One region of the Pseudoalteromonas sp. JSTW genome, then DNA from elsewhere that is predicted to be linked to it. Evidence: predicted binding sites of a transcription regulator. Region 1 holds the regulator's gene; each other region holds the start of a gene.
The links. Region 1 encodes sigma-54, which starts transcription at its own class of promoters, with help from an activator protein. Its sites were predicted from a motif close to GTTGGCACGNNNNTNGNNT; they were not measured.
Positions count from the first base shown of each region.

Region 1 (5,877 bases):
GGCGGAAGCTTAGGAAAACGTTTATTGCTTTGTCTTAGTGATGTTATGCACGCAGGTGAGGCCACTCCCATTGTTAATGAATCGCAAAGTATCAAAGATGCATTAATTGAAATGTCGGCAAAAGGCCTCGGTATGACTGCAATTGTTGGTGATGACAACACACTATCGGGACTTTTTACTGATGGTGATTTACGACGTATTTTAGAGCAACGGGTTGATATTCACAGCACCGCAATTAGCCAAGTAATGACTCGCTCATGCACAACTGCACACGCTGATATGCTGGCCGCAGAAGCGCTTAATATTATGGAACGTAAACGTATTAATGGTTTGATTGTAATCGACAAAAGCAACACCCCCATTGGCGCGCTTAACATGCAAGACCTTTTAAAAGCAGGAGTACTTTAAGCATGACATTTGCTGAGCTTTACCAACCAGTAAGCACAGACGTGAGTCAACGTGCTCAAAAAATAAAACTGCTTATTTGTGATATTGATGGTGTTTTTTCAGATGGCCGTATTTATTTAGGCAATCAAGGCGAAGAGCTTAAAGCTTTCAATACAAAAGATGGATTCGGCATTAAAGCCCTTATCAATAGTGGTTTTCAGGTGGCCGTTATCACGGGACGCCATTCACAAATAGTTCAGCAGCGAATGACTAGCCTTACGGTACAACATATTTATCAGGGCCAAGAAAATAAGCTCATTGCTTATCAAGAGTTAAAAGATAAACTTAGCTTAACAGATGAGCAAATTGCCTATATTGGTGACGATGGTCCAGACTTACCGGTTATGGAAAAAGTCGGATTTGCCGTTGCTGTTAATGATGCTCATCCATTAATCAAAAAACTGGCTCATTACACCACCCTGTTACCTGGTGGCTTTGGAGCTGTGCGTGAACTAACTGATTTATTAATGCTAGAAAATGGCAAACCGCTAACTAGCGATGGAACGAGCGCATGAATATAGCCCGTATTTTACTAAGTGTTGTTTTTGTTTGTAGCATGGTTTGGTTATGGTATCCGTACTTTAATCAACCGACAAACACAGTGCTCAGTGAAGACGAGATTATCGCTACACCTGATTATACCGCAATCGCATTAAAGCAAACAGCCTATGATGATCAAGGTAAAATCAGTCATAAAGTGGCCGCTGCTAAAATGGAGCTGTATCAACAGCTCGGGTTCACCTTTTTTGAGCAACCCATTTTCACCATTTACGGTGATCAGCAAGTTTGGCAAGTAAAAGCCAAAGAAGCCACGTTATATGAAAACGATCAGCTTGTATTCGAAGGGGATGTAGTTGCTAAAAACCTTACCCATAATGGCATGATCGAAGATATTAAAGCTGAGAACATTAACATCGACATTGACAAAATGACCATGTTTTCTAAGCAACCTGTCACGCTGACAGGACCGAATTTAAAAATTACCGGTAAAGGTTTAAAAGCCGATTTAAAAGCCGAAATTGTTGAGTTAACTAACCATACACGAACCATATACTATGACCAATAAACTTAAGAAATTACTCCTGATCCCAAGCTTATTGATTGCGTTTTCTGGCGCAGCTGCTGAGCAGGCTGGCACACCAATCAGCATTAGCTCTGATCGCCAAGAAGGTCAGCTAAAAAATGGCATTGGTATCTTCGAAGATAATGTCGAGATCATACATGGTAACCGTCGTATTACAGCGGATCGACTCGAAGCACATGCAGGTGAAGTTGAAGGCACGGTTGAATTAATTATTGCCACAGGAAAGCCCGCTTACTTTGAAGAAAAACAAGCTGACGGCACTATTATGAGCGCCAGTGCTGAAGAAGTTCGTTACGATGTTGCTAAACGCTTATTAACACTCGTTGGCAATGCACAAGTGACTCAAGCAGGCCAAAAAGTCAGTGCCAAGAGCATTACATACGATATGGAACAGCAACTGATAAGTGCCGAGAAAGATGAAAACTCGACCGATCGTGTACACACTATTTTAGTGCCTGTTGATAACAAAAAGAACGATGAAGGCCAGCCATGAGCACACTAAAAGCAGAGCTATTAGCTAAAAGCTATAAGGGTCGCCAAGTTGTAAAAAATGTAGGCCTTGAGGTAGAAGCTGGCAGCATTGTCGGTTTACTTGGGCCAAATGGCGCAGGTAAAACAACCACCTTTTACATGATTGTGGGATTAGTGCCCAGTGACAAAGGTAAAATAAGCATTGATGATAACGACATCACCTTATTGCCAATGCACAGCCGCGCTCGCTTAGGTATTGGCTATTTGCCACAAGAATCATCGATTTTTAGAAAACTGACTGTTTATCAAAACTTAATGGCCATTTTAGAGACCCGTAAAGATCTCAATAAACAAGGCCGCGAAGAAACACTTAACAGCTTACTTGATGAATTTAGCATTCAACACATTCGTGACAGCCAAGGTATGGCATTGTCAGGGGGTGAACGCCGTCGTGTTGAAATAGCACGCGCACTGGCCGCTGACCCTAAATTTATTTTGCTCGATGAGCCTTTTGCTGGTGTTGATCCTATTTCAGTGTTAGATATAAAGAAAATTATTGAGCACTTAAAAAATCGTGGTATTGGTGTATTAATTACTGACCACAATGTGAGAGAAACCCTTGATGTTTGTGAAAAAGCCTACATTGTTTCTCATGGGGAGCTAATTGCATCAGGTACACCTGAACATGTGTTAGCCGACCAAACTGTACGCGATGTGTATCTAGGCGAGCAATTCAGGCTTTAAATACGCCACCGACTAGAGCATCTGCTAGACTTATAACAATGACAATAAATCAAATAAATAGTTAACGGCATCGTGCTATTGTTTGATAAGACTAAAAAGGATTGTTAGGGATACATGAGGCAATCATTACAGCTGCGCATGGGCCAGCAACTTACAATGACTCCACAACTGCAACAGGCTATCCGTTTGTTGCAGCTCAGTACATTGGATCTCCAGCAAGAAATTCAAGAAGCGTTAGACTCTAACCCTTTGCTTGAAGTTGAAGAAGCAGATTATGCAGAAGAGAGTATTGGCAAGAACGAGCAAAAAGCCGAATCTGACGATACCCAACTAAGCGCGTCGGCTGACGAAGCTGCGAGCGAGTACGAGCAAGAAAGCAGTGATGCCCTCAACAAAGACACCGTAAGTGACGACTTAGCAATGGATGTTACGTGGGATGAGTACATGAGTGCTGCCCCATCAAGTTCCTCAGGTCCAATGCCTGAAGATGAATCAATTTACCAAGGCGCATCAACCGAAACTCTCCACGAATACCTAATGTGGCAGTTACAACTAACTCCATTCAGCCCAACAGACGAAGCGATTGCCGTTGCGATTGTTGAGGCAATTGATGATTCGGGTATTTTAACCGTAAGCTGCGAAGACATTGTTGAAAGCTTCAATCAAAATAACGATGAAGAAGAAATCGAACTTGATGAAGTCGAAGCTGTCTTAAAAAGAATCCAATTATTCGATCCTGTCGGTATTGGCGCCCGTAGTTTACAAGAATGTTTGTGTATTCAATTACGCCAATTCGATGCTGACACCCCCTATTTAGCTGAAACTAAAATGGTGTTATCAGAACATATTGAATTATTAGCGAGTCGTGACTATCGCACTTTGATGAAAAAGACTAAGCTTAAAGAAAGTGAGCTGAAAGAAGTCATGACATTGATCCACAGCTTAAATCCAAAGCCTGCGGATACAATTGTTAGAGAAGAGTCTGAATACGTGATACCCGATGTATCCGTAAAAAAAATAAAAGGCCGTTGGGTAGTTGAACTAAACCCAGACTGCATGCCGAAAATCAGAGTGAATAGCCACTATGCGGCGATGTCACGTTCTGTAAAATCAAGCAGTGATAGCCAATTTATTCGCTCTCATTTACAAGAAGCAAAATGGTTTATTAAAAGCTTAGAAAGCCGTAATGACACGTTATTAAAAGTGACTAACTGTATTGTTCAACAACAACAGGCTTTCTTTGAACATGGTCCTGAGGCCATGAAACCCATGGTATTAAATGATGTCGCAGAAATGGTCGAAATGCATGAATCAACAATTTCGCGAGTAACAACACAAAAATACATGCATACCCCGCGGGGAATTTTTGAGTTGAAATATTTCTTCTCCAGCCATGTAAGCACTGAAAATGGGGGTGAGTGTTCATCTACGGCAATTCGCGCTTTAATCAAAAAGCTAATCGCCGCAGAAAACACAGCTAAACCATTGAGTGATAGCAAAATTGCAGATATATTGGCTGAGCAAGGAATTAAAGTAGCTAGACGGACAATAGCAAAATATCGAGAGTCTCTAGCAATACCTCCGTCGAATCAGCGTAAGAGTCTGATTTAGACGTTTTACATAGAAGGAAAATGCTTATGCAACTAAATTTAACTGGTCGTCATGTAGAAATCACAGATTCATTAAGAGACTATGTAAACACCAAGTTTGCGAAACTAGAAAGGCATTTTGACCACATTAATAATGTTCATGTCATTCTAGATGTAGAAAAACTAAGCCAAAAAGCAGAAGCAACTTTACATGTAAACGGAGGCGAGTTATTTGCCTCTACTGAACACCAAGATATGTATGCAGCCATCGACTCGTTAATCGATAAACTTGATCGTCAAGTAATTAAACACAAAGAGAAATTAGCTCGACACTAAATTATGAAACTTAGTTCACTTACTAACCAGGACTGCAGCAAAGCTGCGGTCCTTTTTAATAGCAAAAAAAGAATTCTCGAATTTATCAGCGAACTGGCTCATGAGCAGCTCCCTCATTTATCTCAGCAAGATATACTCAATGCCCTATTGAACAGAGAAAAATTGGGCAGCACGGGTATTGGCCGAGGTATTGCGATTCCACATGGTCGTATGAGCGGTGCAGATCAGCCACACGCATTTGTAATTGTGAGTGAGTCACCTATAAATTTTGATGCAATTGATAATCGTCCAGTGGATATTTTTGTCGCACTCATCGTACCAGATGGTGACTGTCAGCTTCATCTAAAGACCTTATCAACAATTGCTGATAGACTTAAAGACAAAGAATTTTGTAAACAGCTACGCAGTGCTAAAACAGATAGTGATCTGTTTAAAGTCATTGCATCAGAGGCATAAATGGAATTAATTATTATCAGCGGTCGCTCTGGTTCAGGTAAATCAGTCGCTTTACGAGTACTTGAAGACTTAGGCTATTACTGCGTTGATAATATTCCTGTAAACCTGCTTCCTTCGTTAGTACGCAGTGTGTCAGATAATTACGACAAAATTGCTGTAAGTATCGATGTGCGTAACCTGCCGAAAGAACAGCAAGAATTTAACGATATTCTTGAGTATTTACCGGGCTTTGCAAAACCCACGTTGTTTTATTTAGATAGTGATGATCAAACACTAATCAAACGGTTCTCTGAAACTCGCCGCTTACACCCATTATCGATTGACTCGCTGCCGCTTGATTTAGCGATTAAACAAGAAAAAGTATTACTGGATGTTTTGATCACCCGTGCCGATTTTATGATTGATACGACCGATCTCAGCGTGCATCAGCTTGCCGAATCTATTCGCGAAAAAATACTGGGTAAAAAAGACAAAAAGCTCATTATTACTTTTATGTCGTTTGGCTTTAAGCACGGCATTCCAAAAGAAGCTGATTACGTATTTGATGCTCGCTTTTTACCGAATCCACACTGGGAACCGGATCTAAAACCACTGACAGGCTTAGACCAACCAGTAAAAGATTACCTTGCTAGTCACAGCATAGTGCAAAAGTTTACATGGCAAATTCAAACCTTTGTACAAACATGGCTCCCTCACTTAGAGCGAAATAATCGCAGTTATTTAACCATTGCGATTGGCTGCACAGGTGGA
Region 1 is NZ_CP058972.1:453,023-458,899, reverse strand. Features, by position in the region: gene GZH31_RS02210 (KpsF/GutQ family sugar-phosphate isomerase) at 1-408, shown strand, start outside; gene kdsC (3-deoxy-manno-octulosonate-8-phosphatase KdsC) at 411-962, shown strand; gene lptC (LPS export ABC transporter periplasmic protein LptC) at 959-1,513, shown strand; gene lptA (lipopolysaccharide transport periplasmic protein LptA) at 1,503-2,024, shown strand; gene lptB (LPS export ABC transporter ATP-binding protein) at 2,021-2,746, shown strand; gene GZH31_RS02185 (RNA polymerase factor sigma-54) at 2,861-4,357, shown strand; gene hpf (ribosome hibernation promoting factor) at 4,384-4,671, shown strand; gene ptsN (PTS IIA-like nitrogen regulatory protein PtsN) at 4,675-5,127, shown strand; gene rapZ (RNase adapter RapZ) at 5,128-5,877, shown strand, end outside.

Region 2 (5,877 bases), 1.4 Mb from region 1:
CTAAATACTATGCCGTGGCGCAGATTCAAAAAGATCAGGTTGAAGACTACGCTAAGCGCACCAACATGACGCTTGAAGAAGCAGAGCGCTGGTTATCGCCTAATTTAGGCTATGAGCCAGAGTAAAAAGCAATAACGTGCTATTCAAAAGCACCGTAAGTACTTAACTTACGGTGCTTTTTTGTTTTTATTTAAGGTAAATTGCATTTCTACCTCCGTTAAAACGCGCTTTAAAATCATACTTTCTTCCTTTTAATCAGCATTTAGCATGTGAAATGAGGCCAATATCCTTCAAATTTAAATATTTGTGTTAAAGTTATTAGTGTAAAGCAAGGAAATTAGGGTAAAGGTGTGATTGATTCAAGCAGCGCAAGTGACAAAGATAAAGCGCTATTTTTACGCGTATTTGCATTTATTGGTGCCATTACTTCTTTTGTAATGTCGGTTACAAGCTACCAAGATGGCTACATAACGCTCAGTTTTTTACTGGTTATTGGCGGCTTTGTTTTTGTATCGCCCTTTGTCCTTAAAAATCGCGACCGTGCTATTGCTGTGTTAATGCTTTATGCCTTGTACTCGATGATGTGCTTTTTGATTGTGTCGGGTGGTAATAATGGAACTGGGCCTTTGTGGTTATTTATTGTATCGCCTGTTACCTTTTTTATACGAGGTTTAAAACGCGGCGCATTTGACTTAATCATACTGGCTATTGTGATTTCAGTGCTGTTTTACTTCACCGATAAGCTTGGGTATTACAGCTATCCGAATCATTATTTTACGACCCGTGTCATGCTGTGTTTTTCGATTCTTTGTATTCTTGGTGGTTTCTACGAGTATTACCGTAATAAGTACAGTCGAGAGCTTATTGAGCAACTAAAAATAAATCAAAAATTAGCCCGTATTGATGCCATGACCGATTTGTTTAATCGCCGTTATGCTACTGAATGCTTGCAAGATGCGCGTTTTAACGAAGGGGCTGTCTTTTTGTTGATTGATGTAGATAACTTTAAACAAGTGAATGACACCTATGGTCATCAAATTGGTGATGATGTGCTCACTTTCATTGCTTCAATCCTCAAAAGTGTGAGTGGCGAAGAAGACATTGTTGCTCGCTGGGGCGGAGAAGAGTTCCTTATTGTGACCCCGCAAGGACATGAGCGTAGAGCAAGACAATTAGCTGAAAACATTCACCAGCAATTGGCGCAACATGCATTCCAACAAGGGGTTCATAATTTTAAAGTGACGCTGAGCATAGGGCTTCATCAGCGGGCTTCTAACGAGAGCATTGATCACTGTTTAAGTGTGGCAGATAAGTGTTTATACCTTGCTAAATCACACGGTAAAAACCAAACCGTTGCTGAGCTAGATAGTGAAACACATTCACCTGCTTAGGTAATAAAAAACCGCCAAAATGAAGTGACCCCCAATAGTTGGACATTCCAATTACTGGGGGTCTTTTTATGTGCAAAATTAGTGACTATTTTCAAAGTCACTGACTTCGCTCTCAGCTTCTTCTTTCGATTTGCCGTATTTTTGTTGGATTTTACCAACAAGCTCTTTACGGCTACCTTCAATTTTATCTAAATCGCCATCGGTAAGTTCACCCCATTTACGTTGTGCTTTACCTTTTAACTCTTTCCAATTGCCTTCTAAACGATCGCTGTTCATCATAATCTCCTTACTTTGTTAAACATTCACTTTAATAAAAGCAATCGTTATGCCATTCATGGTTTATATATAACCAACTGAATTACATCGTTTTTATTATTATGATTAGACATAGAGTGTTACATGCCTGCAATTTGTACTGGGTTTTAAGGAAAACCTTGTAATTCTTTCATTCAATGAGAGGCTGTTCATCGTTTTTTGATACAATGGGCAAAAAGAAAGTAAGAGATGCCAGACGTGCTGCCAGTTGAAGATATTTATCAATCCCTGCTAACAACAATAAAAAATAACCCTATGGCCTTATTACAAGCACCACCGGGCGCAGGTAAATCAACATGGCTGCCACTCACATTAATGCGTGAAGGGCACTTTAAACACATTGTCATGTTAGAGCCAAGACGTCTGGCTGCACGTAATATTGCCCAGTATTTGGCGAGCCAACAAAACGAAAAAGTCGGTGAAAGTGTCGGTTTGCGTATTCGAGGGGAGTCAAAAGTGAGCCCCGCCACTCGGCTTGAGATTGTCACCGAAGGTATGCTGACCCGTATGCTGCAAAACGATCCTGAGCTAAGTGGCGTTGATTTACTTATTTTTGATGAGTTTCATGAGCGTTCAATTGCTGCAGATACCGCGCTTGCCTTTGCCCTTGAAACGCAAGCGGCATTGAGAGACGACTTAACAATATTACTGATGTCGGCCACCTTAGACGGTGAGCGGTACAGTGAGTTTTTTGACTGCCCAATAATATCCTCTGAAGGGCGAAGTTACCCGATTGATGAAGTGTATATTCCACTCAAAGACGAAAGCCGATGGCTCGATGGTATACCCGCAATTATTAAACAAGCGCTCAATGAGCAAGCTGGCAGCGCATTAGTTTTTTTACCCGGACAGCGCGAAATATTACGGGTGCAGCAAGCACTAAGCGACCTTGCAGATCAGTGCGAGGTGTTTACTTTATTTGGTGAACAAAACAAAGCAGAACAACAAGCTGCAATCGCCCCTGCAACGAAAGGGAAGCGTAAAGTTGTGTTGACCACCAATGTAGCTGAAACCAGTTTAACCATCGAAGGTATACGTATTGTAATTGACAGTGGTAAGCGCCGTGCAGCCAGCTTTAATTTAAAAACCGGTGTTACAGAGCTTATAACGCAAAATATTTCGCGCTCATCGGCGGTGCAGCGAGCCGGTCGCGCAGGGCGTATTGAACCGGGCGTGGTGTATCGCTTAGGGAGTAAGCAAACCTTTGAGCGTCGCAATAATCACGACGCACCTGAAATTCTCACCAGTGATATTAGCCAGTTATTACTTGAGGCAAAGCAATGGGGCGCTTCACTTGAAGAGCTAAGCCTGCTTGATGTACCAAGCACGCAACAAATTAAGCAAGCAACAGCGCTGTTGAAAATGCTGGAAGCCATAGATGAAAATGACAAGCTGACACCGCTTGGCAGTCAAATGCTCAGCTTTGGTGCCGATATTCGGTTGTCACATATGCTGATTAAAGCACAAAAATTACAAGTAACGATGCCAGGCATATATGAGCTAGCGGCGTATTTAATCGCCTTACTCGAAAGCCGCATAACGATGCCTGCCGATCTTAATTTGGCGCTGCATAGCCAGCATACAAAGCCGCATCCCGTGTTTAAACAGCAATTAAACTATTGGTTATCACGTTTGCAATTGAAAGCAGCCTTTGAGCTTAAAACGCAATACCTTGCCTTGCTGGTGGCGTTTGCATTTCCTGACCGATTGGCGAAAAAACGCGGTAATGGTTACTTACTTGCTAATGGCGCAGGTGCTGATTTAAGTGAAGAGTTTTGGCATAACGATGACTACATTGCCATTGCCAGCATGGGCGGCCATAAAGGGAGTCGCGTATTTGCTGGCGTGGCGTTTGTGCCCAGTGAACTTGAAGATGAACTCGGCCATTTATTCACATCGCAGACGCGATGTGAATACGACGAAAAAACAGGACGTTTCATCCATCAAGATGAAGTAAAACTAGGGGCTATCACAGTATCAAGTCAGCCAAGTAAACAGCCGCTTGATAAAGCTCAGCGCACTCAAGCGTGGTTAAACTTATTTAGCAAGCATGGTTTTCAGTTATTTAATGAGCAAACTGACAATGAACAGTTACTCACTCGTATGAGTTTGGCAAGCACGCTGTTGCCAGAGTCATTTCCGACCATTAATCGAGACGAACTACGTGCACATAGCCAATGGTTAGCGCCTTACCTGAGTGATATTAAAAATCTTGAGCAGTTAAAAAAGTTTAATTACGGCGAAGCACTAAAAAATTGTTTTGATTGGCAGCAACAAAGTGCATTAAATGAGTTACTGCCATTGCGTTTAACTGTGCCAAGTGGCTCTAATGTAAGAATTACCTACCAGCTCGATGGCCCTGCAAAGCTGAGTGTGCGTATGCAAGAAGTGTATGGCATGACCAGCACACCTTTGCTTGCACAAGGTAAGTTACCGTTATTAATGGAGCTTTTATCACCTGCAAAACGGCCTCTGCAGCTTACTCAAGATTTAGCGAATTTTTGGCAAACCAGTTACCGCGACGTACAAAAAGAGATGAAAGGGCGTTACCCAAAACACTTTTGGCCAGACAACCCAGCTACGAGCCAAGCAACAAATAAAGTAAAAAGTAAAATGTGAAGTAAATAGCAAGCCAAGCGAGTAGCGGGGCTTTATAGTGACCCATCTAATTAAGTTTGCCATGGTCATAACCCGTTACAATTTCCTGCATTGTATAGGTTTCGTTTTTACTGTCTCTTTAGTAGTCTGATAAGGTCAATAGCAAAAGAGAATGCCAGTGTCTACGCCTATAACCCTAGCTCAATACGTTAAAAAACGCACCGGTGTGCCGCTGGGGCATAAAGACTCGATGCGTAATATGCTGAGTCGTTCGTTAGGTGCAAGTTCGTTTTATTTATTTTGGCGTTATTGGAATCCCATTTGGAGCTACTACTTATCGCGCTACGTGATGAAACCCAGTAATGAGGTGCTGCCAGTTTGGTGTGCTGTACTGGTAACCTTTGCCGTTAGCGGCGCTTTACATGATTTAGCGGTGAGTATAGTAAAGTTAAAACCGGTGTTCTTTTTTACTCCCTGGTTTAGTGTCATGGCTGTGGTGGTGCTTATTACTCAATTTAGTCAATTACAGTTTAGCTTTGCCCCCTGGTGGGTAAGGGCGCTCGCCAACATTAGTTTTGTGGTGCTGAGCTATTGGTTGACGAGCTTACTGTTTTAAATGCTTTAAATATAATGTGGTTATTTTAATACTCAGCCGCAGTGTCTTTAACTAAGTAATTGCTAATTACAGTCTTTGTCGTTATTTTAGGTTTAAGATTAATAGAATAACGAACAAGGAATAACAATGAAGCATCTTTATTTTTTAGCTATTTGCCTGCTTAGCGCATTTAGCAGCCAAGCAAAGCAAGCTAACCCGGAGCTCGCAGCGCTGGCACAGCAATACTTTAATACCATGGTCGCAACGCAAGCGCCTAACGCCACTAAAAAAGAATTAGAGGCCTTTTTAGCTTTATTAACAGACGATGTAGCAAACCAACATTTACCTTATCAAACTGATGATTCAAGAGAGCCAGATGGTAAAGCGATGATGCGCAAAGGGATGACTTTTTACCTTGGTGCACACACTGAATATCAAGCCAACTTACTAGATACCTTCATTTTTAATGACTCAGCCATTGCGTTGCGTTACACCCATCACGCAAAAGGTATCCACCCGCAAAATCAGCAAGCCATTGAGTACACGCAAACCATCATGGATGTACTCGAAATAGAAAATGGCAAGGTAGCCGTTATTCGAAAATACCATGAATGATCTTAGCTGTACTTTTAACGTATCGTGAGCGCTTGAATAAGCGCTTTTTTAATAAAAACAGCCCGCAAAAAATAACCTCCGTTTCCTACTTATTTGCCTAAATTCATACTTTTTAGACTTTATTTTGCATAAATTTAAAACTTTTTTATATCTCGAATAATAAACTGAATAACAGAGGCTTAGCTAAACTTTAGTGGAACGGTTTTCGGGTGTTTACAATTTGTCAACCTTGAATTGGCAAATTGATTACCTTACCATTTATTTTAATTGAACGTTCAATCAATAAAAAATTATGCCGAAAGTTGGAATGGAACCTGTTCGCCGTCAGCAGTTAATTGACGCCACAATTGAGTCGGTTGCAGA
Region 2 is NZ_CP058972.1:2,658,735-2,664,611, reverse strand. Features, by position in the region: gene metH (methionine synthase) at 1-125, shown strand, start outside; gene GZH31_RS12060 (GGDEF domain-containing protein) at 351-1,391, shown strand; gene GZH31_RS12055 (CsbD family protein) at 1,470-1,667, opposite strand; gene hrpB (ATP-dependent helicase HrpB) at 1,905-4,325, shown strand; gene GZH31_RS12045 (acyltransferase) at 4,477-4,920, shown strand; gene GZH31_RS12040 (nuclear transport factor 2 family protein) at 5,047-5,514, shown strand; gene betI (transcriptional regulator BetI) at 5,807-5,877, shown strand, end outside.
Region 2: the regulator sigma-54 is predicted to act here: its motif matches at 1,706-1,724, upstream of GZH31_RS12055 (CsbD family protein).

Region 3 (5,877 bases), 500 kb from region 1:
TTGCGAATACACGCGATGGCAAGCCTTCGCCAAATGCTTGCATTGAGCGTGCTTGTGCAAAATCAGCTTTAAAGCCAGTGGTGTTTGCATTTGCTAAGTTGTTTGCCTTTAATTCAAGGCCACGCAAGCTTTGCTTTGCACCAGACATGGCAATGTAGACCATTTTGTCCATAACATTGACTCACTAAAAATACGATAACTATGAAATGCAATAAAAGTGCCAAAGTAAAATTGACGCGGAAATAAGAAAAGGAAAATAAAAAAAGGCTGCCAATAGAGGGGGCAGCCTTTCGTGTCGGATTAAGCTTAGAGCCGCTAAAATTAACGGATCTGTAAGATATTTTGTTGTAATGTTGAGTTAACTTCTAAGGCACGTGAGTTCGCCTGGAAATTACGCTGTGCGCTGATAAGGTCAACCAGCTCATTCGTTAAGTTAACGTTTGATTGCTCAAGTGCTGATGAGTTAATTGAACCCAATGTGCCTGAGTTGGGCTCACCCGCAATAGGCTCGCCCGAGGTTAGGCTTTTCTTCCAAGAAGTGTCACCTGCTTGTTGTAAGCCTTGAGAGTTTGAAAAGCGCACCATAGCCACTTGGCCTAAGAATGAAGTATCGCCATTGCTGTATGAAGCAACTACTTTTCCATCTGCACCAATATCAATGCCCGCTAAACGACCGACTGTCGCACCATCTTGCTCAAGTGCTTTTACTTCAAAGTTACTAGCGTATTGCGTAGGCACTTTATTAGCGGTGCCTGCTTCATCACGCCAATTAACCGTGATTTCATTCGGGAACTGTGCGCCATTACCAAGTAGTGTCGATAAACCTGTCGAAGCATCTGAAGGCAAAATAATGTCATCAAATGTGGTTTCTGGAGCGGTTACGTTCGGTAAACCCGCCGCCGTGAACTCAAGTGTATCAATTGGCGTGTGTGCACCTGTGCCCGTTGCAGCACCTGAAGCATCAAACGCTTGACCATCCATTGTGGCGTACACTTCCCACGTATTTGGCGTTGCTGTAGGGTCTTGCTTTACAAAAAATAACTGTACAACATGCGGCTCACCTAATGAGTCATAAACAGTTGTTGAAGTAGACGAGTTATAGCTCGTGCTATCAGTTGGATCAAAGGTTGTCGTTGTTGGCGTATCGACACGTGCGTCTAAATTCATTGAGCTGTAGATATTACTCGTATGACGAGGCGAACCTGAAGCATCAGGAATTTGAATCGGTGAAGTAGTACTTAAACTTACCGACGTCGTATTACCCGTTGATGGGTCAACAGGGAAACCTTGCAAGTAGTTACCATTGGCATCAACAACAAAGTTATCTGCATTTAATTTAAATGCACCCGCACGCGTATATGTAAAGTCTTGTGATGCGATGTCATCACTCATCGCAAAATAACCTTCCCCTGTGATTGCTAAATCAAGTGAGTTATTTGTGAATGATAACGACCCTTGGTGAAACTGTTGTGCAACCGTTGCTGTTTTAACACCGTCGCCGTTTTTTGTTTTACCAGAACTAAATACTGACGATGCGTACACATCAGCAAACTCAGCACGCGACTCTTTAAAGCCCGTTGTGTTTACGTTGGCAATATTATTTGCCGTTACGTCTAAATCTTTTTGTGCGGCTGCTAAACCTGTTAATGCAATATTGAAGCTCATAACTCACCTCTAACCTATCTCTTAGCCTAAGCTAACCCAAACCTTTTTAATTATGCGATTTCAGCTATATCAGTTAGCCTAACCGCACCCTCTTTTGTATTTACGATAATGCCGCTGCTGCCATTAATATTGACACTTTCAATGTTCTTAAAGGTTGCCAGAGGCATGCTGCTGTAGTCTCCATTTACGAAGCCTTCAGCGCTAATATTGTATTCGCCTTCAGGAAGAACATTGCCCTCACCATCTTTACCATCCCACTCGAAACGGTGAGCACCGGCAGATTTCGATCCTAAATCAATAGTGCGAACTAATTGTCCCGTCGAATCAGTGATTCTTAACGTAAGAGATTCAACAGTTGTTTCTGCCACAACGGAACCTTTAGCTAAATTTTCGCCATCAAAGTCAATAGTCTCTGACTCAAGCAATGCTTGCTTACCCACTAACGTTGACGCTTGTAATGCCGAATTTGATGTCATGGATGCAGTGAGTGACTCAAATTTTGTGTTTAAATTTGAAATACCTTCTGCCATGGTAAAGTTCGTCATTTGCGCAATCATTTGATCGTTATCAGCAGGATTGCTCGGATCTTGAAACGACAACTGCTGCGTTAACAACGAAAAGAAATCTTCTTGAGACAGTGTATTACTGTCTTCTTTTGCTGTTGGCGTGTTTGTCTCATTCCAACGCAAGCTATCCATATAGGATGATGATGCAGAGCTGATGTCGTTACTCATAACTTATCCTCGATTACCGTTGTCCTAACAACAGTGTTTTACTTAACATTTGCTTAGCTGCATCAGCAACTTGCACATTTGTTTGGTAAGAGCGAGAGGCAGAAATCATATTAGCCATTTCTTCTACAACGTTGACATTTGGTTTATAGATATACCCATTTTCATCCGCGCTGGGGTGATTCGGGTTGTATTCTATTTGTAGCGGCTTATCGCTCTCTACAATGCCTAATACTTTAACGCCAACAGAAGAGCCCTGCGGATTACTTTGCGATGCTGACGCTTTTGTAAGTTCAGCAGCAAACACAGGATGGCGCGCTCGGTATGTCTGGTCTTGGCTTGAGCTAATTGTATTTGCATTCGAAATATTACTTGCTGTGGTATTTAAGCGAACATTTTGTGCGCTCATACCCGTGCCCGAAATATCAAAAACATTATATAAACTCATGATTAAGCTCCTTGACTACCGAGGGCTTTTTTAAGGCCTTTAATTTTACTACTCATAAATTGCAGGCTTGCCTGATACTCTAATGAGTTTTGTACATACAAGTTTCGTTCCACTTGTATATCAACAGAGTTACCATCACCTGTATCTGCTTGATTTGGCGTACGAAACATTTCTGAATTACCAACAAATCGACTGCCACCGGCAAGGTGTTTCTCATCCGTTCTTACCATGCTATTGCCGCCGTGCTGGTTGCTTTTTGCCGCTTTTAATGCGGATGCAAAATCGACATCTTTCGCTTTATAGCCCGGCGTATCAGCATTAGCGATATTTGTCGCTAATAACTCAGCGCGTTGTGAACGGATCAACATGGCATGAGGATGCACACCGAATGCTTTATCAAAACTGATAGCCATAACCATCTCCAAAAATTTGACTCTCCTTAGCTAATGCAAAAGGTAAGCCAAAAATTAAGCATGATTATTTTATAATTAAGGTGTTGATATATAATGAAATTAGCAACCTAAGAACTAGGTTGCTAAGGAAAGATTACTTTTTCTGGTAGATGATACCCGGATTACATCGCACCATATCAAAACTGTCACTAAGGCCAGCCATTGACTCTGAAGCGCCTAAAAACAGGTACCCTTTTGGATTAAGTGCTTGCGCAAATTGCGCGATAATTTTTGCTTTTACTTCGGGTGCAAAGTAGATCAATACATTACGGCAAAAAATAATATCAAATTTACCCATCAAGGCATACGAATCCAATAAGTTTAAATGCCTAAAACTGACCATTTTCTTTATTGGATCAACTACTTGAGCCATACCGTTACCACTGTCTTTAAAAAACTTTTGACGTCTTTCAACAGACAGGCCACGTGCCAAAGCCAGTGAGTCATATTCTGCGTTTTTGCACATATCAAGCATAGTATTAGAAATATCTGTGCCGATAATTTGTGCGCCCATTTTTAAAACGCCAGGTTGCTTAGATTGAAACTCAGCAACCGACATGGCAATAGAATACGGTTCTTGACCTGATGAACTTGCCGCTGACCAAATTTTAATTGGACGACGCAATTCTTTGAATTCAGGGAAAAGTTTAGTTTTAAGCAATTCAAATGGGTATTGATCACGAAACCACAAAGTTTCGTTTGTTGTCATTGCATCAACCACTGCGGCACGAAGCTGCCTCTCGTGAGGACTCAAGGTTTTACTTACCAACTGTGACAATGACTCAACATTAAAACGCGCCATCAATGGCGCCAAGCGACTTTTCACTAAATAAAGTTTGTTATCGCCTAGTACAATGCCACATTGTTGCTCTAAAAAAGAGCGGAACTGATCGTATTCGCTTTGTTGTAAGTGCTTATTTTCCAAAGTAATACCACCTATAAATAATTAATCACAATGAACCCACTTTTTAACGGCAGTCGCTAATTCGTCTGGGTTAAATTTTGCAATAAAATCATCGGCACCCACTTTTTCTATCATCGCTTGATTAAAAACACCACTGAGTGATGTATGCAAGATTACATGCAAAGGTGATAATTTTGGATCGGCCTTAATTTCTGCGGTTAAGGTGTAGCCATCCATTTCTGGCATTTCAACGTCTGAAATTAACAAGCCAACTCGCTCAGTAATATTATTTACACAATCAAGTTCTGCTATTTCACGTAAGCGTATTAAAGCTTCTTTACCATTTTTAGCGAGTTCAGTTTGTACACCGAGAGGTTCTAACGCACGTTTTACCTGATTACGCGCAACGGCCGAGTCATCAGCAATAAAAACGATTCGCTCCCCTAAATCTTTTTGGATTTCTCCCTCACCAATCACATCCGCACTTACTTCAGTGTTAACAGGGCAAATTTCGTTAAGGATCTTCTCGACGTCTAAGATTTCTACCAGTTCGTTTTCTATTTCAGTGACCGCGGTTAAATAAGAGTAACGCCCTGCACCTGAAGGTGGCGGCATAATTTTTTCCCAGTTCATATTAACGATGCGCTCTACGCCACCGACTAAGAACCCTTGCACTGAACGATTGTATTCCGCAATGATAATAAAACTATCTTTGATATTTTCAATGGCAGGACCGCCAACAGCCATTGATAAATCGATAACAGAAATGGTTTGACCACGAATGTGTGCAACACCACGAATATAAGCATTCGATTTTGGCATGTTTGTAAGCGGTGGACATTGTAGAACCTCTCTTACTTTAAACACGTTAATACCAAAGCGTTGTCGCCCTCTGAGTTTGAATAATAGTAATTCAAGGCGGTTTTGCCCAACCAACTGTGTACGCTGGTTTACTGAGTCTAAAATGCCTGCCATTTCAATCTCCTAAAGATAAACAACCAGAGCCGGAACAATAATTGCTTACTTTGTGTTAAAGCTACATAAGGTTACGAAGCGTCTGTTTTTTGACGCAAAATATTTATACCTTGTTTTCAACAATAAGCATAGTCGAAACAATATGAGTTTGTTAAAAAAAAGCCGAAGATACAGTGTTTTTTATTTTCTTTCTAGCTTGTTATTTGCCACGCATCTACAAGCTGAAGTGTATAATAACGAGCAACTTCAACAAATCGCTATTGATTTTGTCAGCGAGCAGATCCCCGATCTCGATACGGCACCGCAAGTAAGTGCATTACCACTTGATAGCCGTATTCCAGAAAGATTGTGTGAATCGCCATTAAATAAAACATTACCGACAGAACCTCCTTTTAATCGGCAGGTTACCGTACAACTTAAATGCGATGACATAAATAGTTGGACTCAATATGTGCATGTTCGCATTATTGAGCTGGAACCCGTTGTTGTCGTAACAACCAATTTAGCACGCGGTGAAGTAATTAGAGCAGAGCATTTGCGCTTAGAGATGAAACCTAAGCAGTTTGTAAGAACGCAATATGTTCAAGAAAAATCAATGCTTGTCGGCAGTCGTAGCAAGCGCAATATTCGCAGTGGTGTGCCTATTGTAATGAGCCATGTTTGCATGGTGTGTAAAGGCGACAATGTGACTATTTATGCTTC
Region 3 is NZ_CP058972.1:957,880-963,756, reverse strand. Features, by position in the region: gene GZH31_RS04440 (flagellar basal body rod protein FlgF) at 1-172, opposite strand, end outside; gene flgE (flagellar hook protein FlgE) at 322-1,665, opposite strand; gene GZH31_RS04430 (flagellar hook assembly protein FlgD) at 1,716-2,399, opposite strand; gene flgC (flagellar basal body rod protein FlgC) at 2,413-2,844, opposite strand; gene flgB (flagellar basal body rod protein FlgB) at 2,847-3,257, opposite strand; gene GZH31_RS04415 (protein-glutamate O-methyltransferase CheR) at 3,391-4,221, opposite strand; gene GZH31_RS04410 (chemotaxis protein) at 4,243-5,175, opposite strand; gene flgA (flagellar basal body P-ring formation chaperone FlgA) at 5,318-5,877, shown strand, end outside.
Region 3: the regulator sigma-54 is predicted to act here: its motif matches at 3,291-3,309, upstream of flgB (flagellar basal body rod protein FlgB).